DNA from 2 places in the Mesorhizobium sp. M1A.F.Ca.ET.072.01.1.1 genome. Region 1 is predicted to be linked to the other one. Evidence: predicted binding sites of a transcription regulator. Region 1 holds the regulator's gene; the other holds the start of a gene.

Region 1 (13,755 bases):
GACGCTGCTGCGCGTGCTCAACCGCATCTACGAGCTCTACCCGAAGCAGAGCGCCGAAGGCCAGGTGCTGCTCGACGGCAAGAACATCCTCGACCGCTCGCAGGACCTCAACCTGCTCAGGACCAAGATTGGCATGGTGTTCCAGAAGCCGACGCCGTTCCCGATGTCGATCTACGAGAACATCGCCTTCGGCGTCAGGCTGTATGAGAAGATAAGCAAGGCCGAGATGGACAATCGCGTCGAACAGGCGCTGAAGCGCGCCGCGCTGTGGAACGAGGTCAAGGACAAGCTCAACGCCAGCGGCCAGAGCCTTTCGGGCGGCCAGCAGCAGCGGCTCTGCATCGCCCGCACGGTGGCGGTGAAGCCGGAGGTCATCCTGCTGGACGAGCCGGCATCGGCGCTCGATCCGCTCTCGACCGCCAAGATCGAGGAGCTGATCGACGAGCTGCAGGCCGACTACACGATCGTGATCGTCACCCACAACATGCAGCAGGCGGCGCGCGTCTCGCGGCAGACGGCGTTCATGTATCTCGGCGAGCTGATCGAATTCGACCGGACCGAAAAGATTTTCACCTCGCCCCGCGAGAAGCGCACGCAGGACTACATCACCGGCCGCTTCGGCTGAGTTCATACGAGGACATAACCATGGCCCATACGGTCGCTTCCTTCGACGAGGATCTGAGGCAGATCAGCCAGCTCATCCGCGACATGGGCGATCTTGCCGGCTCGATGGTCGGCGCGTCGACCAAGGCTCTGCTGAATTCCGACAACGCGCTGGCGCAGCGCGTGGTCTCCGACGATGCCATCATGGACGCGCGCCAGCGCGAGCTCGACGATCGCGCCATCACGCTGATCGCCAAACGCCAGCCGATGGCCGACGACCTGCGCAACGTCGTTGGCGCCATCCGGATGGCCGGCGATCTCGAGCGCATCGGCGACCTTGCCAAGAACATCGCCAAGCGCGTCGGCTCGGTCGGCGTCAGCGCCGCGCCGCGCGACCTGTCGCACTCCATCGACTCGATGGCGCAGCTGGTGCTGATCCAGGTCCAGGGCGTGATCGAGGAATACGCGGCCGGCGACGCCACGGCGCTCGCCAAGCTCCGCAACGACGACGAGCGCATCGACGTCAAATACACCGCCGTCTTCCGTGAGCTGTTGACCTACATGATGGAGGATCCGCGCAACATCACGGCTTGCACGCATCTGTTGTTCTGCGCCAAGAATCTGGAGCGCATCGGCGACCACGTCACCAACATCGCCGAGAACGCCTACTATGTGCTGACCGGCACGCAATTGCCCGCGAATCGTCCTAAGCAGGACGAGACGGCGATGTCGGCGCCGGCGGCCTGACAGCGAAGGTGCCTGCTAAATGATCGCGCCACGCATCATGGTGGTGGAGGACGAGGAGCCGCTGGGGGTGCTGCTCCGCTACAACCTCGAATCCGAGGGCTATCAGGTCGAGGTGGTGACGCGCGGCGACGAGGCCGAGATCCGCCTGCAGGAGAATGTGCCCGACCTTCTGGTGCTCGACTGGATGGTGCCGGCGGTGTCCGGCATCGAGCTTTGCCGGCGCCTCAGGATGCGGCCCGAGACCGAACGCCTGCCGATCATCATGCTGACCGCGCGCGGCGAGGAAAGCGACAGGGTGCGCGGCCTCTCGACCGGCGCCGACGACTATCTGGTCAAGCCGTTCTCGACGCCGGAATTCATGGCCAGGGTCAAGGCGCTGCTGCGCCGCGCCAAGCCGGAGGTGCTGTCCAGCGTGCTCAAGGTCGGCGACATCGTGCTCGATCGCGAATCGCATCGCGTCTACCGCAAGAAGAGCGAGATCCGGCTCGGCCCGACCGAGTTCAGGCTGCTCGAATTCATGATGCGGCATCCCGGCCGGGTGTTCTCGCGCAGCCAGCTGCTCGACAATGTCTGGGGCGAGACGATCTATATCGACGAGCGCACCGTGGACGTGCATGTCGGCCGCCTGCGCAAGGCGGTCAACAACGGCCGGATGCCCGATGTGATCCGCACCATTCGCGGGGCGGGCTACGCGATCAGGGAAGACTAGATCCAGGGCACCGAAGGTCTGACGGGTTCTATCTGCGCTGGCGGGTTATCGAGACGCTGGTGCTTCGCCGTCCACGGGCGGAGCACGAAGCGTCGCCACGCGGCGCAGACCCGACACTCCACGCGACTTCCACGCGCCGCGGCGGTGCAGAAATTCTGCTCCGCTCATCCGACGATTGAGGTAATGGCATGGATTCCAGGGTCTCCGCGACGGAGCTTCGCTCCTGCTCCGCCCTGGAATGACGAAGCTGCGGGGCCTTCGCTAATCTCCGCCGTCTGCAGGACGCACAGAAGCCAACGATCGCTATCGAAGCTGCTCAGGCCACGTTCTTGCCCGCTCTTGCCTGCACGCCCGGGGCGAAAATCTCCTGGTCGACGAAGGTCAGCGCGCGCACGGCGCAGCCTTCGCGGATCAACGGCAATTCGTTCGGCTCGGTATCGAAGGAGATCGAGTTTGAATGCTGGCCTCCGGCGGTCTGGCCGATCGCCTCGCGCAGCGCCGGCTCGATCAGGTCGAAGGCGGCGGCGCTGACGCCGACCATGGCGACCGGCGCTGGATCGATCAGCGCGAACAGGCTGCCGAGGCCGAAGCCCAGCGCCTCCCCGGCCCGGCGATAGGCCTCGCGCTCCGGGCCATCCGTCTCGCGCGCCTTGGCGGCGAGCGCCCGCATGTCGGCGTCGCCGACATCGACCGGCTCGGCGTCCTCGCTCATCTTCATGGCGCTGCGCCAGATGGCGTAGTTGCCGGCATAGGCCTCGACGCAGCCGCGGCGTCCGCAACGGCAGAGCGCGCCGCCCGGGCGATGGATCATGTGGCCAAACTCGCCGCCGGAAGAATGTGTGCCGGTGAACAGCTCGCCTTTCAGAACCAGGCCCATGCCGATGCCGTGCGAGAGCAGGATGGCGATGAAATTGTCGCGATAGCGGTCGGGATCGCGCCACTGCAGCGCCACCGCCATCATGTTACAGTCGTTTTCCATGGTGGCCGGAATGCCGAATTCCTTTTCCAGGATGTCGGCGAAGGGAATGTCGGTCAGCGGCGTGATCGGCGACCATAGCATGGCGCGGGCATGGGAATCGGTGATGCCCTGGATGCCCATGGCGATGCGGGCGACGCTGCCGACGTCGAGGTCCGGATCGTCCAGCCGGCGCCGCACGATCGCCAAGCATTCGCCGATCAGCTCGTCGCGCGGCATGGTGAGCGTATCGAGGCGGCGCTGCTCCTCGGCGATGACCTGGCCCGCATAATCGATAACGGCGACCGAGAGGAAATTGAGCGACAGCACCACCGTTACCACCGCTGCCGCCTCAGGCTTGAGCGCGAGGCCCACCTGTGGCCGGCCGCGCTTCAGAGACGCGGTCTCGCTCGGCTTGCTCTCGGCCAGGATGCCTTCCTGGATCAGGTCGGAAGAGATCGCCGAAATGGTCGAATGGCTGAGCCCGGTGGTCGCGGCGATTTCCGTGCGCGACGGCTGGCCGGCCCGGCGCAGGGCCGAGAGCACCATGGCGCGGTTGCGCCGGCGCAGATCGTCGTGGCGGATTCCGACCGACATTTTTTCTCCTCCCAGTCAGCGCGGCCTCTCGATCATGCACAGGACCCGGCGACGCGCCAGATCGATTCACCCGGACGCCGGCACCCGAACCGTCCGGGTTTTTACAAGTTTCGGTGGACGCGGGCTGCGCCTCCTCCGAACTGTTCCCCGATAGTGGCAGAAGCGGTCGGCACTGTCATTATTTATTACGGGTCTCGAAAAAAAGTACGCGACACGTCAAAAACCGTCAGAATTGCAGTTGACAGCGCCCTAGCCTTGGATCAGTATTTTTTCGAGGCTCGAAAAAAAGCCTTTGCATGGTCTTCGGGCCAATCTGGGTCGCGCCGCGAGGGGCGCAGGGAGGATATCATGAAGAGATTCGCAGCCGCCATGCTGGCGGGGGTCGTCATGTCGTTGACGTTGGCGTCGGTCGCCGAGGCGAAGGACAAGGTGATCGGCGTCTCGTGGTCCAATTTCCAGGAAGAGCGCTGGAAGACCGACGAAGCGGCGATGAAGAAGGCGATCGAGGCCGCCGGCGACAAGTACATATCCGCCGACGCACAGTCCAATCCAGGCAAGCAGCTGACCGACGTCGAAAGCCTGATCTCGCAGGGCGCCAATGCGTTGATCATCCTGGCGCAGGACGCCTCGGCGATCGGGCCGGCGGTGCAGAAGGCACTCGACGAAGGCATTCCGGTCGTCGGCTACGACCGCCTGATCGAAAACAAGGACGTGTTTTATCTGACCTTCGACAACAAGGAAGTCGGCCGCATGCAGGCCCGCGAGGTGTTCAAGGCCAAGCCCGAGGGCAATTACGTCTTTATCAAGGGCTCGGGCGCCGACCCGAATGCCGATTTCCTGTTCTCCGGCTCGATGGAAGTGCTGAAGGAAGCCATCGACAGCGGCAAGATCAAGAATGTCGGCGAGGCCTATACCGACGGCTGGCTGCCCGCCAACGCGCAGAAGAACATGGAGCAGTTCCTGACCGCCAACGACAACAAGGTCGACGCGGTGGTGGCGGCCAATGACGGCACCGCCGGCGGCGTCGTCGCGGCGCTGACGGCGCAAGGGCTGGCCGGCACCGTTCCGGTCTCGGGCCAGGACGGCGACCATGCCGCGCTCAACCGCATCGCGCTCGGCACCCAGACGGTGTCGGTGTGGAAGGACGCGCGCGAGCTCGGCAAGCACGCCGCCGAGATCGCCTCGCAGCTCGCCGACGGCAAGAAGATGACCGACATCGCGGGCGCCAAGGACTTCACGACGCCTGGCGGCAACACCGTCAAGTCGCTGTTCCTGACCCCGGTCGCAATCACCAAGGATAATCTCAACCTCGTCATCGACGCGGGTTGGATCAAGAAGGATGAAGTCTGCGCGGGCGTTGCCGCCGGCAGCGTCGCGGTCTGCAACTAAGCTGGCCGTCAGGTTCAAACGCAGCGCCGCGGCCCAACGGCCGCGGCGTTTCTCCAAAGGCTTTCGGGCGTACTGAAGCCGGAGACCATTGGGGCAGTTCACTGTCCGGCAGGATCGCCGAACTGCTCCAGCCGTTTGTTTCCGCGCAATTCCAGGCGGCTACGCACTTTTTCCTGGAATTGCTCTAGCATCGTGGTCCGGCATCCGCGCCAGACGGCAAGCCGGTGGGAGGAGATCATGACCGACACGACCTCTGATACGCCGGCAAACCCGGCGGCGGATCGCGCGCGGGCTTCCGAACTGAGCACCGTCGGGCGCTTCCTCAAGGCGACCGAGCTCGACACCCGCATGCTCGGCATGGTCGGTGCGCTGCTGATCATCTGGATCGGCCTGCATGTCATCTCGAGCCTGCGGCTCGGCGTCAATCCGCTCGATTTCGACAGCCGAACGTTCCTGACGCCGCGCAACCTGTGGAACCTGTCGGTGCAGACCTCGGCCGTGGCCATCATGGCTTCCGGCATGGTGCTGGTCATCGTCATGCGCAACATCGACCTCTCCGTCGGATCCGCCGAGGGTTTGATCGGCATGGTGATGGGCTTTGCCCAAGTGCATTTCCTGGTGCGAATGGTTGGGCTCGAGCTTGGCAATCCCTGGATCTGGGTGCTGGCACTGTTGATCGGCCTGGCGCTCGGCCTGCTGATCGGCGCCTTCCAGGGCTTCGTCATCGCCTATCTCGAAGTGCCGGCCTTCATCGTGACGCTTGGCGGGCTGCTGGTCTGGCGCGGTGCTGCCTGGTGGGTCACCAGCGGCCAGACGGTGGCGCCGCTCGACGCCACCTTCCAGCTGATGGGCGGCGGACCGGCCGGCTCGATCGGCGCCAAATGGAGCTGGATCGTCGGGATCGTCGCCTGCGTTGCCGTGGTGTTTGCGCTGTTCAACGGCAGGGTGCAGCGCAAGCGCTTCCGTTTCCCGCTGCGTCCGATCTGGGCCGAGACGCTGCTCGGCGCGGTCACCTGCGCAGTCATCATGGGCGCGGTGTGGCTGGCCAATTCCTATCCGTGGCCGGTCGGCATCGTGAACCGCTATGCCGCCGCCAAAAACCTCACCGTCCCCGAAGGCGGCCTGTTCATTGCCCACGGCATCGCCATTCCGGTGCTGATGGCCATCGCCGTCGGCCTCGTCATGACTTTCATCACCAAGCGTACTCGCTTCGGCCGCTATGTCTTTGCCATCGGCGGCAATCCGGAAGCGGCCAACCTTGCCGGCATCAACACGCGCTGGATCACCATGAAGGTGTTCATGATCATGGGCGTGCTGGCGACGATCGCCGCGGCGATCTCGTCGGCGCGGCAGAATTCATCGACCAATGCGCTCGGCACGCTGGACGAGCTCCTGGTCATCGCCGCGGCGGTGATCGGCGGCACCTCGCTCGCCGGCGGCTCGGGAACCGTGCTCGGCGCTATGCTTGGGGCGCTGCTGATGCAGTCGCTGCAGTCCGGCATGGTGCTCCTCGGCGTCGATTCGCCGCTGCAAAGCATCGTCGTCGGCGCCGTGCTGGTCATCGCGGTCTGGCTCGACACCATCTACCGCAAGCGGGTGTGAGGAGGCAGCATCATGGCAGACAAGAACGCTCCCGCCGGCGCCGCGCTGGTCGACATGCGCAACATCTCGATCGCCTTCGGCGGCATTCGCGCCGTCGACGACGCCTCCATCGATCTCTTCCCCGGCGAAGTGGTGGCGCTGCTCGGCCATAACGGTGCCGGCAAGTCGACGCTGATCAAGATACTGTCCGGCGCCTACAAGCGCGATGCCGGGCAGATCTTCGTCAACGGCGAGGAGGCAGCAATCTCCAACCCGCGCGACGCCAAGAAATACGGCATCGAGACGATCTATCAGACGCTGGCGCTTGCCGACAATGTCGACGCCGCCGCCAATCTGTTCCTCGGCCGCGAGTTGATGACCGCCTGGGGCACGCTCGACGACGTCGCCATGGAGGCCGAAGCGCGCAAGGTGATGGGCCGGCTCAATCCGCGCTTCCAGCGCTTCAAGGAGCCGGTGATCAAGCTGTCCGGCGGACAGAGGCAGTCGGTGGCGATCGCGCGCGCGATCCTGTTCAACGCGCGAATCCTGATCATGGACGAGCCGACGGCAGCGCTCGGCCCTCAGGAGACGGCCCAGGTCGGCGAACTGGTGCGGCAGCTCAAGGCCGACGGCATCGGCATCTTCCTGATCAGCCACGACATCCATGACGTGTTCGAGCTGGCGGACAGGGTCTGCGTCATGAAGAACGGCCAGGTCGTGGGCACGGCGCGCACCAGCGACGTGACCCAGGACGAGGTGCTCGGCATGATCATTCTGGGCAAGTGCCCGCCGGGCGCCATGCCAGGCCCGGGAGCGCTGAAAATCGCGGCCTAAGACCATAAATTGGTTGGCTAATTTGCGACTTGTTTGATGAGCCAATCGCGGCGTTGGGTTGGCCTTGCCATTGTATTGGCGCGGAGACTTGCCCATAAAGGTGGCCAACCGTCCATGGGCCGCACCCTGCATTGAAAAAGCTTTTCCCGATCGTCGCCTTCATCGCCGTCGCGCTGATCAGCCTGACGATGGCGGGGTTCGCCTATTTCGCGACCCAGGAGGCGGCGCGCATCAAGTTCGAGGGAACCGCCGACGATGCGCTCAACCGCATTGAGAGCCGCATCGACCTGCATCTGTCGCTGCTGCGCTCGACCGAGGCGCTGTTCGATGCTCGAAACGGCGATATCACACGCGGCGAGTTCAAGGCCTTCCTCACCGCGCTCGACATCGACGACAATTTCGCCGGACTGCGCGGCATCGGCTTCCTGAGGCTGGCCAAGGCCGGCGACGAGGCCACGCTCGAGCGCGACATCCTGCGCGCTCGCGGTTCGGCCCACCCGGTCTATCCGGCCATCACGCAGCAGCAATGGCGCACGCCCATCGTGCTTTTCGAGCCGCTCGATACCTCCAACCAGTCGATCATCGGCTTCGACATGTTCAGCGACCCGGCACGGCGGGCGGCAATCGAGAAGGCCATGGCCGACGACCAGCAGCATGCCAGCGGGCTCGTTCAACTTGGCCAGGGACAAGGGCTGGAGCAGACCTTCCCCGGATTTCTGGTCTTCGTGCGGCTGAACGTGGAAACGGCCCCGGACGTCATCGATGCCAGCCGCTCCTCGACCGCCGGCTTCCTCTACGCCTCCTTCCGCGCACGCGATCTGTTCCAGGTGGCGCTCAGCAAGGCTCCGCTGCTGCCGGTCAACGTCGAAATCTTCGACGGCCAGCCGGGTGCCGGCAATCTCCTGTTCCGGTCGGAGGCGCCGCCGGCCGAATCGCTCGGCGGAAAGCTGCTGGCGCGCCGGGATATCGTCGTGGCCGGCCGACCCTGGACTGTCCTGTTTCGGCCGACGAGCGCTTTCGCGCTGCCTTCCTCGCGCGCCATCCCGGTGATGCTCGGGCTGTTCGGTCTGCTGCTCGCCGGGGCGATTGCCTTGGTGGCCCGCTATCAGGAGCGCGCCTATGAGGCGAAGTCGCTGCTGCATGAGGCGACGGAGAAGAGCCTGCTTGAAAAGGAGCTGATCCTGCAGGAGATGAAGCACCGCATCAAGAACTCGATCACCAGGGTGCTGGCGATCGCGCGGCAGACTGCTTCGCAGGCCACCGACGTGAAGGAGTTCTCGGCATCATTCTCGGCGCGGCTGCAGGCGATGGCTGCCTCGCAGGATATGCTGACACGCTCGCGCTGGCAGAAGGCGGACCTCGGCGACCTGCTGCGCACCGAGCTCGGGCAGGTGTTCGGCAAAGAGCTTTCCGAAGGCATATTGTCGGGGCCGGAAGTGCTGCTTGACGAGACGACGACGCAAGCGCTCGGCCTGACCTTTCACGAGCTTGCCACCAACGCGCTGAAATATGGCGAGGCCGGCAACTCGGTGGGCGCCCTGAAGGTCGAGTGGCGGGTCGAAGGACGTGGCCGGGAGCGGACGCTGGTGCTCGATTGGCGCGAGGCCGGGCAGAAGAAACTGGAGCCGCCGGCAAAGACCGGTTTCGGCACCAAGCTGATCGATCTCAATGTCACGCGCGAATTGCGCGGTACGATCAAGCGCGACTACCGGGCCGACGGGCTTAAGGTGGAAATAAGGATCCCGCTCACCGGATGAGCAGCGCCGGTGCGGCGGCGGGCCCGTTCAGGCAAAGAAATGGAGGCCGGCAGGCCGGCCTTCATTGGATCGCTCTGTCGCGAGATCAGTTGCAGCGCGCAGTGTAGGTCGTGCCGTTACGGTAGCGATATACGCACTGGCCATTGCGCAGGTTGCGGACTAGGAGGCCGGACCCGGCGCCCACAGCCGCGCCGATCAGCGCGCCCCTGCCGCCGCCGACCAGGCCGCCGACGCCGGCGCCGATCAGGCCGCCCCCGACGACATCCTGCTCGGTCGTGGTGCAGCCGCTGACGGCGACCACGGCAACCATGGCAATGATCATTTTCCGCATAAATAGCTCCTCGCTTTTGTCCTCACTTTTGGCAGTGCCAACCGCCGTTTAGCACGAAAAACGGGCTTTGCCTGCCCGATCTTATTATTGCTGAAGAGAGTGTTTTACGGGCGTGCGCCGTTTGACGCGACAAGCGCGCCGGCAATTTCCAGCGACGCGACTAGCCTGCCGTCGGGACGCACGGTCCACAGCAGTTGATCGTAGTCGTCTTCAAGCGCTGGATCGACGGCAAGGCACTCGCCCTTAACACGCGGGGTGCGCCCCTGCAGGTCGCCCAGCGCAAACGGCCGTTCGGCGATGCAAGCCTCGAAAGTCTCGAAGACGCTGACCGGCACCGACAGTTCGCGGCAATCGGTCATGGTGTCCGAGCAGCCAATGACGAGGAGCAAGGCGGCGATGTGTTCCACGGGTCGAATCCTCCCGCCGCAAAGAACGATTGTTGCCGCTCAAAAGTTCCTGCTCGGCGGAGTCGGCGCGCAATGGCGCGTGCCTTGGCGCCGGCCGGCTGCTCGATTGGAAAGATCAGGCCAGTTGCCAGGCCATCGCCAGCACGAGAGCAGCAACAAGCGCGACGGCGCCGAGGCGAAGCGATGGATGGGAGGAACGGGGCGAGGGCGGTGCTTCGGCGTCCTGGAAGCCGCCCATCGAGACGCGGGCGGCCCGCTCCAGCCTGTTCATATCGGCAATCATCATTCGGTTCCTCCCAAATCGCGGTGTGATTGCGCGGCTGGGTTTGATGCGTCGCGAGCGGTTCAGCTCCTCACGGGATCGCCGATCCACTCCAAGGTTTACGCAACTCGGAAGGGCATTACGCGCTATCCTGGAGTTGCTTCTGCCGGGGAACACAATCGGATTTTATGGTGAACAGCAGGTTAAACGCCTCTCCGGCGGCTGACCGTTGCCCCGGGACGTGGTTGTCATTCTATCTCGAAATTGCCGCGCGGGATGGTCAGGCGATATTCGAGACGATCGTCGTCGATATCGAGACTGGCGGAGCCGTTCAGCGACGTCGGCACGACGCGTTCGAGGGCGACGCTGCCAAAACGATTTTCGGTGCGCCGACCGGCGCCGATCCTTTCTGTCCAAATCAGCAAAAGGCCAGGCGAAGTCTCGCTGCCGGCCGCGATCCTGGCGCTTACCCTGATCCGTCCGTCAGGCTGCGACAGGGCGCCGTAGCTTACCGAATTCACGGCCAGCTCGTGCATGGCCAGTCCGATATGAAGGGCAGCGTTCGGATTGAGGTAAGGGTTCTCCCCATCGAAACGCAGGCTGCGACTTGGATCGGCGCTATAGCGGCCGACCTGGCCGGACACGAGCTCACGAAGCGCCGCTCCCCGCCAGTTGGAGGATGTCACCAGATCCTGAGACGAGGCGAGCGACTGGATGCGGCCGCGAAAGTGCGTCAGGAAATCGCCGAGCGTCTCCGAGTAGCGTCCGGTCTGGGTGGCTATGCTCTGGATGATGGCCAGAAGATTCTTCGAGCGATGGCTGACCTCTCGCAGGAGCGTCTTCAGCGTCTGCTCGCGGCGCTTCTGCTCCGTCGTCTCGACCATGGTGGTGACGACGCCCTGAACCTCGCCGGAGTCGCTGCGATCGGCATCGATCCAGACATGGAACCAGCGCACGCCGTCACTGTCGGAAATGCCGAGCTCGAGGCGATCCGGGTTGCCGGTTTCAATCACCTTGCGCTTGGCTGCGCCTATGCGCTCGGACTGCGCGGGGGAAAGCACATCCTTGCCCTCGGCCGTCTCGCACGCCCACGGGGCGCGCATGTTGCGCGCCCAGACGGTCTTCATTTCACGATCCTGGTAGAGGACCGAAATTCCAGCATTGTGGAGCGCGTGGAGCAGCGCGCGCCCCACCTGCATCCCGCTTTCCGCCGGATGCATCGCGATTACTTCGTCGCTGCGCTCTTGCGTATAGTCCTTCTCTGAGGCCTTGGAACGCATTCGATACTTCCCGCATCCAGGCGCGAACGGCTTACGAGGATTGCTGCCCCGGTGTTGACCTACTGACACTTACGCTGCCCAAAAGCGGTCCGCCGGACGACATCCTTTTGGGGACATCGCCCGGCGGTGGCTGGAAACCGTTTGAGGGGTGCGGCTTCCAGTGTTCGGCACTGCCCCTGGTCAGGTTCTCCTGACGAGGCCGGCGATGAGTGAGATCACCAGGAAAGCAAGGAAGACGAAGAACAATATCTGCGCGATGCCAGCCGACGTGCCGGCGATGCCGCCGAACCCAAGCGCGCCGGCGATGATCGCGACCACAAGAAAAACGAGCGCCCAGTACAGCATGATATCTCTCCTTCTAACGTCCTGGAAAAAACGTGGTTGGATGGCGTTTGTTCCACCATTTGTGGAAAAAGACGATCCCCTGAAAACGCTTCACGAATGGGACTCCGCGCCGCATCCTGCGAGGCGCTGGCGCCTCGCATGAGAGCTCAATGATCGGACATGCGGTCAGGCCGCGGCTTTCGCTTGGCGGTCGAAGAACAGCGCCTGACTGATCAAGGCCTTCACCATGTCTGGGTTGAACGGCTTGGTCACCAGAAACGCCGGTTCGGGACGCTCGCCGGTCAATAGGCGCTCAGGGAAAGCGGTGATGAAGATCACCGGCACCGGCGTCGAGGACAAGATCTCATTAACGGCCTCTATGCCCGAGCTGCCATCGGCGAGCTGGATGTCGGCCAGCACCATTTTCGGACGCGTCTTGCCGAAAACGGCGACCGCCTCGGCGTGCGTGCGGGCGGTGCCGACAACGCGATGGCCGAGGCTTTCGACCATTTCCTCGATGTCCATGGCGATCAGCGGCTCGTCCTCGATGATCAGCACGTCGGTCGCGACCTGGCGGGAAATCTCGCTGCTTGCCTGGGCAAGCAATTCGGAGAACTCCTGTTCGTCGGCATCGAGGATTTCCGCGGCTTCATCCTCGCTGAAACCCTCTACGGCGACCAGCAGGAAAGCTTGCCTCGGCCGCGGCGCGATTGCGTTGAGATTGGCGGCCGCCCGCTGCTCCCAAGCTGTCTGCGCATGCTCTTGCGGCACGCGGATCGCAATCGAAGTGAAAAGCCTGGCAAAGACCTTGTACAGCGCAATGCGATCGCTCGATGCCTTGGGGAAAACTTCGGTGTCGGCGATGATGGCCTCCAGCATCGCAGCAACCAGGGCGTCACCGCTTTCCTGCGATCCCGACACGGCGCGCGAGAAACGGCGGAGGAAAGGCAGGTGAGGAGCGATGGTTGCGGACAGGCTCATATTTGACGTCTCCCTCAGATGACGTTGTTGCATTGCAAAGGCTAGACTCACTGGAAGTCCCGGCAAAACCAACGTCGGCTTTCTGAAAAAGTTCCGCCGGGCAGGGAACTAAATTAGGAAGCGGGCGTTTCCGGCTTTGGGATGGGCAACCAGACAAGGGTGCCGCTTGCGTCGTGATCTATAGTTTTAAAGCGGTTTCAGGTGCTGGGACTTAGGGCAAACATGAAAGAAATGTCAAAGAATGCAATAACTGGCGCCCCGAGCAGGCACCGGAACGGGGGTAGCAGTCCGCTCGGACCGAACTCCGAAATCGCCCGCAAACTCAAGCAATATTACGACGAGCTGGTCTCCGATCAGGTGCCGCATCGATTCGCTCAGTTGCTCAGCCAGCTGGAAAAGGCCGAACCCGCCGAGAAAAAGGACTGAGACATGGCGGCGGTCTCCCAGAGCTTCAAGACCGAGCTGCTCGGCGCGATCCCAAGCCTGCGCGCCTTTGCGGTGTCGCTGACGCAGAATGCCGACAAGGCGGACGACCTCGTCCAGGAAACTCTGGTCAAGGCGTGGGACAAACATGAGAGTTTCCAGCCGGGCACCAACCTCAAGGCCTGGCTGTTCACGATCCTGCGCAACGAATTCTATTCGCAGATGCGCAAGCGCGGCCGCGAGGTGCAGGACAGCGACGGCATCATGACCGCCAGGCTCGCCGTCCACCCGGCCCAGCATGGCCAGCTCGACCTCAAGGATTTCCGCGGCGCGCTGGAGCAGCTGCCGGAGGATCAGCGCGAAGCCATTATCCTGATCGGCGCGTCCGGCTTTTCCTACGAAGAGGCGGCGGAGATCTGCGGCTGCGCGGTGGGCACGATCAAGAGCCGGGTCAGCCGCGCGCGCGCCCGGCTGCAGGACATCCTGAAGATTTCTGGCGAGGACGAATACGGCCCCGACGCGATCTCGGCGCAGGTGACAGGATCAAACGCCGCCTGACACCGACCTCCGGCTCT
Region 2 (12,690 bases), on a different contig from region 1:
GGCGCGGACGCGCCTTGCCGACCACGGCCTCAGAGGCCTGGTGGTGTGGGCGCTGGAAGACAATTACAATGCGCTGGCCTTTTATGCCGGCAATGGCGGCCGCGACGTCGCCGAAGGCGTCGAAGTCTTCGAGCAGAAGGCGCTGAAGAAGGTTGCCTTCGTCTGGGAATGATGGCCGCCACTTAAAACGCGTTTGCGGTGACGTGCTTCAAGTCTTCGTTTGATACATATCGTTCGCCCAAAACCGCTGCGCAGTCTTGGGCGACATGCATTGGGTTACAATCCATCACAATCTGTGCGCTTCCATTAGCGTCCAGTGCTATTCGCCGCATTGCACCATGAAGCGCCGCCCGCTATCGATCTCACAAATCGAGAGAGGGATTTGAGCATGCGCATCGAAGCCGTACCAACGGGGAAGAATCCGCCAGAGGACATCAACGTCATCATCGAGGTGCCGATCGGCGGCGAGCCGATCAAGTACGAGATGGACAAGGAGGCCGGCACGCTGTTCGTCGACCGCTTCCTGCACACCTCGATGCGCTATCCCGGCAATTACGGCTTCGTGCCGCACACTTTGTCGGGGGACGGCGATCCGATCGACGTGCTCGTCTGCAACACGCGCGCGCTGGTGCCGGGCTGCGTCATCAATGTGCGGCCGATCGGCGTCTTGATCATGGAAGACAATGCCGGCCAGGACGAGAAGGTGATCGCGGTTCCCTCGCCGAAGCTGACGCTGCGCTACGAGAATGTCACCGAATACACGCACCTGCCGGAAATCACCCGCCAGCAGGTGCAGCACTTCTTCGAGCACTACAAGGATCTCGAGCCCGGCAAATGGGTCAAGATCGAGGGCTGGCACGATTCCAACTATGCCAAGAAGATGATCGTCGAGGCGATCGAACGGGCGAAGGCGGTCAAGTAGGTAAGCGGCAGCCAACGCCTGGGCAATGGGGCTTGGGCGAGCCCTCAACGTCGTCATCCCAGGGCGAAGCAGGAGCGCAGCTCCGTCGCGGAGACCCGGAATCCATGCCGTGAGGTCGCGCGAAGATCGTTACGGAACAGAATTACTGCACCGTGGCAACGTCTTGATGTAACGGCATGGATCCTTGGGTCTGCGCCGCGTCGCTTCGCTCCTTGCTCCGCCCAAGGATGACGAATGCGCAACCTTCGCCGTCTCGCACTCGTCGAACACCCTCTAATTTCTAGTTATCTACTCGCCCAAAGTCCGGCACGTTGCCGATCACCTCGCGCTTGTCCTTGCCGCAAGCAAAACCCTTCGCCCTTTGATCGGCGAGCTTGCGCGCCTGATCGCTGGCCTGAGGATTGCCGGTGGCGAGCACGAGGCCGATTGTGCAGCCCTCATGCTCCTCCGGCTGCGCGACCTTGGCGACGACCAGCACCTCGGTCGGCTTGTTTTCGTTTTCGGGATTGCTGATCTCGCGCCGATGAATGACGGCGAAGGGCACCGCCTTGTCGCCATTGGTTTCGATGCGCCACTCGACCTTCGCCCCAGCGGTGTTGAACCCGGAGAAACTTTCCCAGCTGGCGGTCATGTCGTCGGAGGGAAAACCGTAGTAGACGGACTCGCGCGCGTCGTCATAGCCGATCAGCACCGGATAGCCGCGATAGCCCGCGCAGGCGAGGTTCGCCCAGTCGCCGTCGCCTTCTTCCGATTGCGCGTAGGTCACGCAGTCCTTCTTCCAGTCGAGGTCGGTATAGGCGCTGGAAATGTCGCCGGCATGGGCCGAGCTACCAAGGATAGCAAAGGCAGTAAGAGCAAGCCAGGCGCGCATCCGAAGACCTCCGTTTGGCGCTTCAGCGTAGCGTTAAAACCCGCGTGAGCCTAGGAAGCTGGGTTGGCGCGAAGGGTCAATTGTCTAGGCCATCGACGCCCGGAACTGGGCAGTCGGACGGTGCGGACCACTATTTCTTCAAGCTGGCTTCAATCAGCAGATCGGCGTTACGGGCGACCGATGCCGCCGGTCCGTCGAGGCCGAACAATTGGCCGCTGATATAGGCGCCCTCGATCAGCAGCAGCAGCCCATCGCCGAGCGTGTCGGAATCACTCGCACCCATCGCGGCCGCCATGGCGCGCAGGCGCCGGCGCAATTCCTGCTTGTTGTTCTCGCTCACCACCCGCGCGGGATGGCCGTGCTCGGGATATTCGACCGCCGCATTGGTCATGCCGCAGCCGCGATAGTCCGGCCTCTGCGTGCGTTTGCCGACGCGGGTGAGGAAAGCGATGATCTGCGCGCGCGGATTGCCAGGATGCGCGTCCACCGCCTCGTCGAACCGCTGCCAGAATTCGAGGTCGTACTTGCGCAGATAGGAAGCGGCAAGTTCGTCCTTGGACGGGAAGGTCCGGTACAGGCTGGGCTTGGTGACGCCGGCGCGCCTGACGATCTCATCGACGCCGATCGCCCGGATGCCTTCGCGATAGAACAGGTCGCGCGCCACGTCGAGGATCTTGTCGGCAGCCTTCGGCGCCGGCGCCGTGCCGGCTCCGATAATCGACGCTTCAATTTTATTGTCCGTTGGCATTCAACAAACTCGCTTGACAATGTTACTGACCGGTACGTATGAATGGCACCCGTTCCACTGCAACGTACCGGTCAGTAACATGATAGCTCATTCCCGTCCCTTTGGCCAGCGCTACGCCTTCGTCGTCGTCGCAGTCATCTTCTTCTGCCTGCTGATCACCGCCGGGCTTCGTTCCGCGCCGGCGGTCATGATGCTGCCGCTGGAAGAGAGCTTCGGCTGGCGGCGCGATGTCGTCTCGCTTGCCGCCGCGGTCGGCATCTTCCTCTATGGCCTCACCGGGCCATTTGCCGCGGCGTTGATGGAGCGGATCGGGCTACGCCGCACACTGCTTGCCGCGCTGCTGATCATGTCGGGCTCCACAGCGCTCAGCCTGCTGATGACCAAGCCGTGGCATCTGCTGATCACATGGGGGATATTTTCGGGCATCGGCTCGGGCGCGGTCGCGACCGTGCTCGGCGCCACCATCGTCAATCGCTGGTTCAAGACCAATCGCGGCCTGGTGATGGGGCTGATGTCCGCCTCCAGCGCGACCGGCCTGCTGGTGTTCCTGCCGCTGCTCGCCTCGCTGGCTCAGTCGGGAGGTTGGAAGCCGGTCGCCGTTGCCATCGCCATTGCCACGGCGGCTCTCGTGCCGCTGGTCTTTCTGCTGGTGCCGGAGCGCCCGGCTTCCATCGGCCAGGTGCGTTATGGCGCCGATGCCGACGACGTGCCGCCGGTGTCGCCGGCCGCGCAAGGCAATTTCCTGGCGCATACGCTGAACACGTTGCGCCGTGCCGCGGGAACCAGGGTGTTCTGGTACCTGTTCGCCACATTCTTTGTCTGCGGTTTCACCACAAACGGCCTCGTCGGCACGCACCTCATCGCCTTTTGCGGCGACATGGGCATCGGCGAGGTGCAGGCAGCCGGGCTATTGTCGATGATGGGCATCTTCGACCTGATCGGCACGACGCTGTCCGGCTGGCTCACCGATCGTTTCGATCCGCGCAAGCTGCTTGGCGTCTATTACGCCGTGCGCGGCCTGTCGCTCATCTATCTGCCCTATTCCGGCTTCTCGGCGGTCAGCCTGATCATCTTCGCCGTGCTCTATGGACTAGACTGGATCGCCACAGTGCCGCCGACGCTCAGGCTCGCCAACGAAGCTTTCGGCGACCGCAGCGGCCCGATCGTGTTCGGCTGGATCGTCGCCGGCCACCAGGTGGGCGCCGCGGCGGCGGCGGCCTTCGGCGGCACGATGCGCGAATTGCAGGGCAATTACGAGCTTGCCTTCCTGATCGCCGGCATGACCGGCATAGCCGCGGCCTGTATTTCGCTCTTGATCAACACGAGCAAGCCGGCTTTTGAGCCGGAACCGCAGGCGGCCTAAAGCGCGACTTCCCCTTCTCCCGCAAGGGGAGAAGGGAGAGCTGTGACCTGTTATCAAAATTTCATGGTTCCGATATGCGCCTGAAACATTGAGGCCGGAGGTTTGCGGTCCCGTTCAACGCCATCCGGAGACAGCCATGAACAAGCTCTCGTTAACCCGCCGCGCTTTCGTCACCTCGGCCAGCGCCCTTGGCCTAGTCGGCGCCTCCGGTCTCGCGTTGCCTTACTATTCGCGCGCCAATCAGCGCCCGGCCTTCACCCACGGCGTCCAGTCCGGCGATATCGACGCCACCTCCGGCGTGATCTGGACCCGCACCGACCGGCCGGCGCGCGTGATGTACGAAGTGTCGACCACCGAAAGCTTCGCCGACGCCGTCAGGCTGGCGCCGCTCGATACCTCGCCCGCCAGCGACTATACGGTGAAGCGGCTGCTCACCGACCTCGCCGCCGACCAGGACATTTTCTACCGGATGACGGCCGCCGATCTTTCCGACATCAACGCCGTCTCCGAGCCGATCGTCGGCCGTTTCCGCACCGCGCCGGCGTCGAAGCGCGACGTGCGCTTCGCGTGGTCGGGCGACACCGCCGGCCAGGGCTGGGGCATCGACGAGACCGGCATGAAGACCTACTCCACCATCGCCAAGCACACGCCTGACTTCTTCCTCCATTCCGGCGACACGATCTATGCCGACGGCGCCATGAAGGACGAGGTCGACCTGCCCGGCGGCGGCAAGTGGAAGAACGTCGTCATGATCGACGGCAAGCGCAAGGTCGCCGAAACGCTGGACGAATATCGCGACCAGTGGAAGTACAACATGATGGACAAGCACGTGCTCGAGCTTAGCGCCATCTGCCCGACCTTCTACCAGTGGGACGACCACGAGGTGGTGAACAACTGGTCGGATTCGAAGGACCTGACGGCCGACAACCGCTACACTGAAAAATCCATCCATGTGCTGACGGCCCGAGCGGCGCGCGCCTTCCATGAAATGACGACCATCCGCTACGAGCCTTCGGAACCGGGACGCGTCTATCGCAAGATCGCCCACGGGCCGCTGCTCGACGTGTTCTTCCTCGACATGCGCTCCTATCGCGGCCCGAACGGCCCCGACATGGAGGACACGCTGACGCCGAAGTCGCGCATGCTCGGCGAGCAGCAGACGCAGTGGCTGAAGCGCGAGCTGGCGAATTCCAAAGCGACCTGGAAGATCATCGCCGCCGACATGCCGCTCGGCCTCGTCGTCTGGAACGACGCGGCCAAAAAGGCCGGCGCCGAGGCGGTCAGCAACGGCGACAATGGCACGCCAAAAGGCCGCGAGCTCGAGTTCGCCGACCTGCTGCGCTACATCAAGAACGCCGGCATCACCAACACGGTGTGGCTGACCGCCGACGTCCACTATACGGCGGCGCATTACTACAATCCGGACAAGGCGCAGTTCCAGGATTTCAACCCGTTCTGGGAATTCGTCTCCGGCCCGATCCACGCCGGCACCTTCGGTCCCAACGATCTCGACATGACCTTCGGGCCCGAGCTGAAGTTCATCACGGCGCCGAGCGCCGAGCAGGGCCAGAACCTGCCGCCATCAGCGGGCCTGCAGTTCTTCGGCCTGGTCGACATTTCCGGCGCCACCGAGCAACTAACGGTGCGGCTGATGGATCGCGACGACAACGAGCTCTACAAGGTCACGCTCGATCCGGTGCGGTCGGCTTAGGGTCGGGACGAGGCACCCCCCTATTTCCTGCCGGACTGTCCGGCAGGGCACGGGGGCATGTGCCGGAGTGCTACCGTTGTCAGAAAGCCGTCCGCAATTAGTCCGGATAGCAGGTCGCGGGAATGTTCGGCCAGACGGCGGTGTCGCAGTTGGCTGCCTTCTGGCGCTGCTTGAAGGCGGCGCTGACCGGGCCGGTGACGATCGGGTCGACCCCGTCCGGGGCGTCGGCAAACATCTGCTGCGCGGTTTTGGCATCAGGGGGCGAGGGCTCGGCTTCTCTCAGGGCAGCCGCCGACTGCGCGGCGCCAGCCACGACAAGCACGCCAAGCGCTGCCCACGCGAAAACCGGACGCAATCTGGACATCTGATCGGTCATGAACATGAAATTGCCCGGCCCCTCAAAGGTTCCGCGTTGGTTAACAGAATCATTTCACACCAAGACGTTTAAGAATCAGTGACCATTTATTTGGGGCGGGGCCTCCCCTTTCGCAATTGCGAAAAACCTTGTATGAGCCGCGCAACCGAAAAAGGCGGCGCTTTTGGCCTGCTGCCTGCAACGCTCCCGAGACCAGACAATGAACCTCCGCAATATCGCGATCATCGCGCATGTCGACCATGGGAAAACCACGCTCGTCGACCAACTCCTGAAACAGTCCGGCGCTTTCCGCGAAAACCAGCGCGTCGCCGAGCGCGCCATGGACTCCAACGACCTCGAAAAAGAACGCGGCATCACCATCCTGGCCAAGGCGACCTCGGTCGACTGGAAGGGCACCCGCATCAACATCGTCGACACGCCCGGACACGCCGACTTCGGCGGCGAGGTCGAGCGCATCCTGTCGATGGTGGATTCGGCGATCGTGCTCGTCGACGCCGCCGAAGGGCCGATGCCGCAGACCAAGTTCGTCGTCGGCAAGGCGCTGAAGGTAGGTCTGCGGCCGATCGTCGTCATCAACAAGATCGACCGCCCGGACGCTCGTCACATCGAGGTGGTCAACGAGGTGTTCGACCTGTTCGCGGCGCTCGATGCGACCGACGAGCAGCTCGACTTCCCGATCCTCTACGGCTCGGGCCGCGACGGCTGGGTGTCGGAAAATCCGGAAGGCCCGAAGGACCAGGGCCTTGCGCCACTGTTCGATCTCGTCGTCAAGCATGTGCCGGCGCCGACGGTGCATCCCGGTCCGTTCCGCATGATCGGCACCATCCTCGAGGCCAATCCGTTCCTCGGCCGCATCATCACCGGCCGCATCGAGTCGGGCTCGCTGAAGCCAAACCAGGCGGTCAAGGTGCTGCACCATGACGGCACGCAGATCGAGACCGGACGAATCTCGAAAATCCTCGCCTTCCGTGGCCTCGAGCGCCAGCCGATCGAGGAAGCCCAGGCGGGCGACATCGTCGCCATCGCCGGCCTGTCGAAGGGCACCGTCGCCGACACCTTCTGCGATCCGAGCGTGAGCGAGCCGCTGCATGCGCAGCCGATCGACCCGCCGACGGTGACCATGTCCTTCCTCGTCAACGACAGTCCGCTTGCCGGTACCGAGGGCGACAAGGTGACCAGCCGCGTCATTCGCGACCGGCTGCTGCGCGAGGCCGAAGGCAATGTGGCGCTCAAGATCGAGGAATCGCCGGAGAAGGATTCCTTCTTCGTCTCCGGTCGAGGCGAGTTGCAGCTTGCCGTGCTGATCGAGACGATGCGCCGCGAAGGCTTCGAGATCGCCGTGTCGCGCCCGCGGGTCGTCATGCAGAAGGGCGATGACGGCCAGTTGCTGGAGCCGGTCGAGGAAGTCGTCATCGACGTCGACGAGGAGCACGCCGGCGTGGTCGTGCAGAAGATGTCGGAACGCAAGGCCGAGATGGTCGAGCTGCGCCCCTCCGGCGGCAACCGCCAGCGCCTTGTCTTCCACGCGCCGACCCGCGGCCTGATCGGCTATCAGTCGGAACTGTTGACCGACACGCGCGGCACCGCCGTGATGAACCGGCTGTTTCATGCCTACGAGCCGTACAAGGGCGAGCTGCCCGGCCGCACCAATGGCGTGCTGATCTCCAACGAACAGGGTGAGTCGGTCGCCTATGCGATGTGGAACCTGGAGGACCGCGGCCCGATGATCATCGATCCGGGCGTCAAGGTCTACCAGGGCATGATCATCGGCATCCATTCCCGCGACAACGACCTGGAAGTGAACGTGCTGAAGGGCAAGAAGCTCACCAACATCCGCGCCGCCGGCAAGGACGAGGCGGTGAAGCTGACGCCGCCGGTCCGCATGACGCTGGAACGCGCGCTGGCCTGGATCCAGGACGACGAGCTGGTCGAGGTGACGCCGAAGACCATTCGGCTCAGGAAGCTCTATCTCGACCCGAACGAGCGCAAGCGCTTCGAGAAGTCGGCCAAGGTGATGGGCGCGGCGTAGGGTTTTAGCCCAGGCAGTTACTCAAGGGAGGGGGCATCGCTCCCTCTCTTTTCACTTCATGCACATGCGGCCGAAACGACAGCGTCACGGCCGCTCTCGCCGGAGAGGTCGACGCGTACCACCATGCCGTCGCGCACCGGCCTGCGCAGGGCTTTGGCGCCGCACGGTTCGATGGCGAGCAACCGCCGCGCCTCCCAGGCCTGCAGCCTCGACCGGGAGATGCCGAGCTCGCCGGCGAGCAAGCGGTCAAGCCGCAAGGGCGTTGCGGCATCGAGCCGAAGCTCAAGCCAAAGCGCCGTCGCGCCTTCCGGCCTGCCATCCAGCGGCTCCTTTCGCACCGTGACTTCGGGAGATTCTTCGATCCGCCCGACCCGATTTCTGAGCGCCACGGCATCAAAGCCATAGTGTCGGACCAGCGTCGGATCGTTGCGCTCCAGTGCAGCCAGCAGCGCCGGTGCGATGTCGCGACGGTTGCATCGCTCAAAAATGGTGCGGTTCCAGGAATTGTTGCAGTCGGTGCAGCGATAGATCAGCCAGGCATCGATGCGCTTGCCGTTGGCGTTGACGCGGAACTTTCCGCTGCATTGATAAGGTTTGACGCCGCCGCAGCGATTGCAGTTGATGAGAGGTCGAGGCGCGACCGCGGGCGCGATCACCCAGCGAATGCGCAAAGTTCGAGACATGCCGATAGGCCCTTCCCGTCGGGAAGTCCGTCAGCGCGGCAATGTCAGAGATGCCCATGCGGGCACGGTGTGGCGAAAGGCTGTAGCGGATGAAAATCAGGCGCCCGCGCGATTGCGCGACGGCGGCTCAGCAATGCCAAACCGGTCTCGCGCCGCCGCCTGAAGAACACATGAAATGAATGCAGGTGCCGCCAAAGCGCGCCTGCGGTGCTTTCGGGAGTAGACGAGACCGGCGGTTACTGAGGCAAAGTGAAACTCGAAATCGGAAAAGGATCGGCTCTTCTAGCCGTGCGACGGCGGGCGGGCAAGAGTATGCCGCCCGCCGTGTTTCACTGTGACGACCTTCGGGCGCTTTGGCGCTACATCATCTCGATGATCGGCGCGACCTCGACGCTGAAGGCCGGGTTCATCAGGATCGGACAATCCCTGGCCTTGGCGACGGCATCGTCGATATCCTTCGCTTCGACGATCGTGTAGCCGGCGGTTGGATTGCTGCCGCCATTGTTCTCGACCACGCCGCCGGGCAGCACCGTTCTCGACATGCCGACAGGATTGCCGCCGTCGATCACGGCCGAACCCAGCTTGTCGTACCAGCCGGTCCAGGCATCCATCGCAGCTTTGCGCTCGGCCTCCTCGGTCGGCATCTTGCCGGAGCCGTGATAGACATAGAGAAATTTCGCCATGTTCTCCTCCCTTTTCGGCAGCGTCGAGCCGGTATGCGGCAGCGCCGCCTGGCGGTATGCGGCTACGCCGCAATCCGATATGCGGCTACGCCGCAATCGTTGAAATGCGGGCTAGCCGCAATCATCGATATGCGGGCTAGCCGCAATCGTTGATCATCGACCCAAACCGCGGGGCGGGCAACGAGAAATTCGACGTTGCTAATGTGAGGCCGGTGAGCCTCACCTTGCCATGGCGTGGTATTCGGGGTTCGGTCGCATGTCGACCGCAGCGGCCACCCGGTTCGACATGTTGAAGAAGGCGGCAGTCGAGGCGATGTCCCAGACGTCGCGATCACTGAAGCCCACCTGTCGCAACGCGGCGCGGTCGCCCTCGACGATCTTGGCCGGCTCCTCCGTCAGCTTGACCGCGAATTCCAGCATCGCCGTCTCCCTTTCGGGCAAGCCGGCGGCGCGGAAATTCATCACCATCATCTCGCCAAGAGCGGGCTCACCGGAAAGCTGGCGCACCGCCGCGCCATGCGCGGTCAGGCAGTAGTAGCACTGGTTGATCGAGGAAACGGCGACCGCGATCATCTCGCGCTCCAGCTTCGACAGGCCGGACTCGCCCAGCATCAGCTCGTTGTACATGTCGGTGAAGGCGCGCAGCTTCTTCTCGTCGAAGGCGTAGGCCAGAAGCACGTTGGGCACGAGGCCGAGCTTTTCCTCGCATTTGGCGAAATAAGCCTTCGTCGCTTCGCTCAGCTCCGCCCGGGCCAGGTCGAGCGCCGTAATCCTGTCGGTCATATCCGTTCTCCTCGCAGGGTGAGCGTCGGTTCGATTTTCTTAAAGCGTCGTCAAACCTTTGTCGCCAAATAGCGCTCATCTGCTACCATAGACCCAAAAGCATGTGACGGGAGGGACTTCACATCATGGCAAGCCTGAAAACCGCGAGCCAGCCGAAAAAGACCAGCACGGCAAAAGGAGGCGCGGCAAGGGCAGGCGAAAAGCCCGGCAGGCTCGCCGACTATCTCCTCGCCCGCACGCCGGCCGAAGACATCGCCGCCTATGACGTCGCCGACCTCGAACGCGCCGCCGATCTCGCCGGCCGGGCGGTCGCCAGGCACAGAAAGGGCGATTGCATCATTGCCATAGACGTGGATTCCGGCGTGACGCGCCAGGGCCGGCCGATGACGGTCATCACCGTCGTCAACGACAACATGCCGTTCCTGTTCGATTCCATCCTCGGCGAGATCACCGAGAGCGCCGGCGAGCCGCTTTTGGTCACCCATCCCGTCATCGTCGTCCGGCACGGCAAGAGCGGCATCGAGGAGATCCTCGGTGACGGCGGCTCCGTCAAGGGCGAAACCAGCCATGACCGGCTGAGCGTCGTCCACGTCCATATCGGCCGCCTTTCGGCCGATCAGGCCGAAGCCCTGGCCGGCCGCCTGAAGAAGCTGCTGGACCAGGTGCGCGCCGCCGTCGCCGATTGGAAGCCGATGCTTGCCCGGCTCGATCAGGCCATCTCGGAATTCCGCTACGCGCCGGTGCCGCTCGACAAGGCGCATGTCACCGAGGCGATCGCCTTCCTCGAATGGCTGCGAGACGACAATTTCACCTTCCTTGGCATGCGCGAGTTCAACTACACCGGCGGCGAGAAGAGCGGCATGCTGGAGCGCGCCGACAAACCCGGCCTCGGCATCCTCGCGGATCCCGACGTCCTGGTTCTCAGGCGCGGCACCGAGGCGGTGTCGACAACGCCGGAGATCCGCGCCTTCCTGCATGGGCCGGAACCGCTGATCGTCACCAAGGCCAATGCCAAGTCCCTGGTGCACCGGCGCATCTATCTCGACTATATCGGGGTCAAAACCTACACCGCCAAGGGCGTGCTTTCAGGCGAGCTGCGCATCGTCGGCCTGTTCACCTCGACCGCCTACACGCGTTCGGTGATGAAGATCCCCTATCTGCGCTCGAAGGCCGAGACGGTCATCGCCAAGTCCGGCTTCAATCCACATGACCATTCCGGCAAGGCGCTGATCAACGTGCTGGAGAGCTATCCGCGCGACGAGCTGTTCCAGGTTCCGGTGCCGATCCTCAGGAAGCACGCCGAAGCCATCCTGGGGCTGATCGAACGGCCGCGCGTCAGGGCGCTGGTGCGGGTCGACCAGTTCGACCGGTTCGTCTCGATTCTCGTCTTCGTGCCGCGCGACCGCTACGACAGCGTCGTGCGCGAGAAGATCGGCACCTACCTGAAGACGGTATTTCAGGGCCGGCTGTCGGCATATTATCCGGCCTTCCCGGAAGGCGGGCTGGCGCGTGTGCATTTCATCATCGGCCGTTCCGGCGGCAAGACGCCAAAGGTCGAGCCAGCAACGATCGAGGCAGCGATCCGCGACATCGTGCGCACCTGGGACGATGCGCTGCGCGAAGCAGTGTCGGAATCCGGCGCGGATGCAACGCTCACGGCCATTGCCTCGCGCTTTTCGGAAAGCTATCGCGATTCGTTCTCGCCGGCCGTGGCGCTGGCCGACGCAGGTCGCATCGCCAGGATCGATGCGGCCAATCCGATCGCCATCGACTATTACCGCCATGCCGACCAGAAGCCGCACCAGGCGGCGCTGAAGATCTATCACCACGGCAGTCCGGTGGCGCTGTCGCGGCGCGTGCCGGTGCTGGAGAATATCGGCTTCCGCGTCATCAGCGAGCGCACCTTCGAGGTCGGCGACGAAGCCTCCGGCATGGTGTTCATCCACGACATGGAGCTGGAGAACAGCTACGGCAAGCCGATCGACCTCGGCGACGGCGCGCTGTTCGAGGATGCCTTCCTGTCGGTCTGGCGCGGCGACGTCGACAACGACGGCTATAACGGCCTTGCCCAGACCGCGGGTCTCTGGTCGGGCGAAATCACGATCCTGCGCGCCTACGGCCGCTATTTGCAGCAGGCCGGTATCCCGCAGAGCCAGGATTTCATCGCCGCCGCGCTCAACCGCTATCCGGAGATCGCGCGCGGCCTGCATCAGCTGTTCGTTGCCCGCCTTGGCCCGGCGGCCGAGACCGAGGGCGTGGTCGCCGCCAAGCACCTCAAGGCCAAGATCAAGGACGCGCTGGAAGAGGTGCCCAACATCGACGACGACACCATCATCCGTCGTTACCTCAACCTGATCGAAGCCTCGCTGCGCACCAATCATTTCGTTACCGATACGAAAGACAAAGGACAGTCGCTGGCGATCAAGCTGGATTCGCAGGCGGTCGACGGATTGCCGGCGCCGCGGCCCTGGCGCGAGATCTTCGTCTACGGCTCGGAGGTCGAGGGCGTGCACCTGCGCTT

The links. The regulator PhoB, encoded in region 1, activates phosphate uptake and scavenging genes when phosphate is short. The targets are predictions, from matches to a motif close to TGTCATNNANCTGTCAT.
Region 2: the regulator PhoB is predicted to act here: its motif matches at 3,953-3,969, upstream of EOA32_RS21560 (alkaline phosphatase).

Annotation. Positions count from the first base shown of each region.
Region 1 covers NZ_RZSF01000138.1:425-14,179, forward strand. Annotated here, with positions in the region: gene pstB (phosphate ABC transporter ATP-binding protein PstB) at 1-625, shown strand, start outside; gene phoU (phosphate signaling complex protein PhoU) at 646-1,350, shown strand; gene phoB (phosphate regulon transcriptional regulator PhoB) at 1,370-2,059, shown strand; gene EOA32_RS19335 (ROK family transcriptional regulator) at 2,376-3,611, opposite strand; gene xylF (D-xylose ABC transporter substrate-binding protein) at 3,960-5,000, shown strand; gene EOA32_RS19345 (sugar ABC transporter permease) at 5,238-6,602, shown strand; gene EOA32_RS19350 (ATP-binding cassette domain-containing protein) at 6,615-7,415, shown strand; gene EOA32_RS19355 (CHASE domain-containing protein) at 7,547-9,172, shown strand; gene EOA32_RS19360 (YMGG-like glycine zipper-containing protein) at 9,258-9,503, opposite strand; gene EOA32_RS19365 (hypothetical protein) at 9,608-9,910, opposite strand; gene EOA32_RS38685 (hypothetical protein) at 10,026-10,196, opposite strand; gene EOA32_RS19370 (PAS domain-containing sensor histidine kinase) at 10,421-11,452, opposite strand; gene EOA32_RS19375 (DUF1328 domain-containing protein) at 11,633-11,797, opposite strand; gene EOA32_RS19380 (response regulator) at 11,963-12,757, opposite strand; gene EOA32_RS19385 (NepR family anti-sigma factor) at 12,980-13,183, shown strand; gene EOA32_RS19390 (RNA polymerase sigma factor) at 13,187-13,738, shown strand.
Region 2 covers NZ_RZSF01000166.1:616-13,305, forward strand. Annotated here, with positions in the region: gene EOA32_RS21535 (GNAT family N-acetyltransferase) at 1-172, shown strand, start outside; gene ppa (inorganic diphosphatase) at 389-922, shown strand; gene EOA32_RS21545 (hypothetical protein) at 1,203-1,793, opposite strand; gene EOA32_RS21550 (TetR/AcrR family transcriptional regulator) at 1,924-2,541, opposite strand; gene EOA32_RS21555 (MFS transporter) at 2,621-3,904, shown strand; gene EOA32_RS21560 (alkaline phosphatase) at 4,041-5,615, shown strand; gene EOA32_RS21565 (hypothetical protein) at 5,713-5,997, opposite strand; gene typA (translational GTPase TypA) at 6,191-8,020, shown strand; gene EOA32_RS21575 (DUF1062 domain-containing protein) at 8,077-8,703, opposite strand; gene EOA32_RS21580 (hypothetical protein) at 9,063-9,386, opposite strand; gene EOA32_RS21585 (peroxidase-related enzyme) at 9,606-10,169, opposite strand; partial or broken gene EOA32_RS21590 (NAD-glutamate dehydrogenase domain-containing protein) at 10,295-12,690, shown strand, end outside.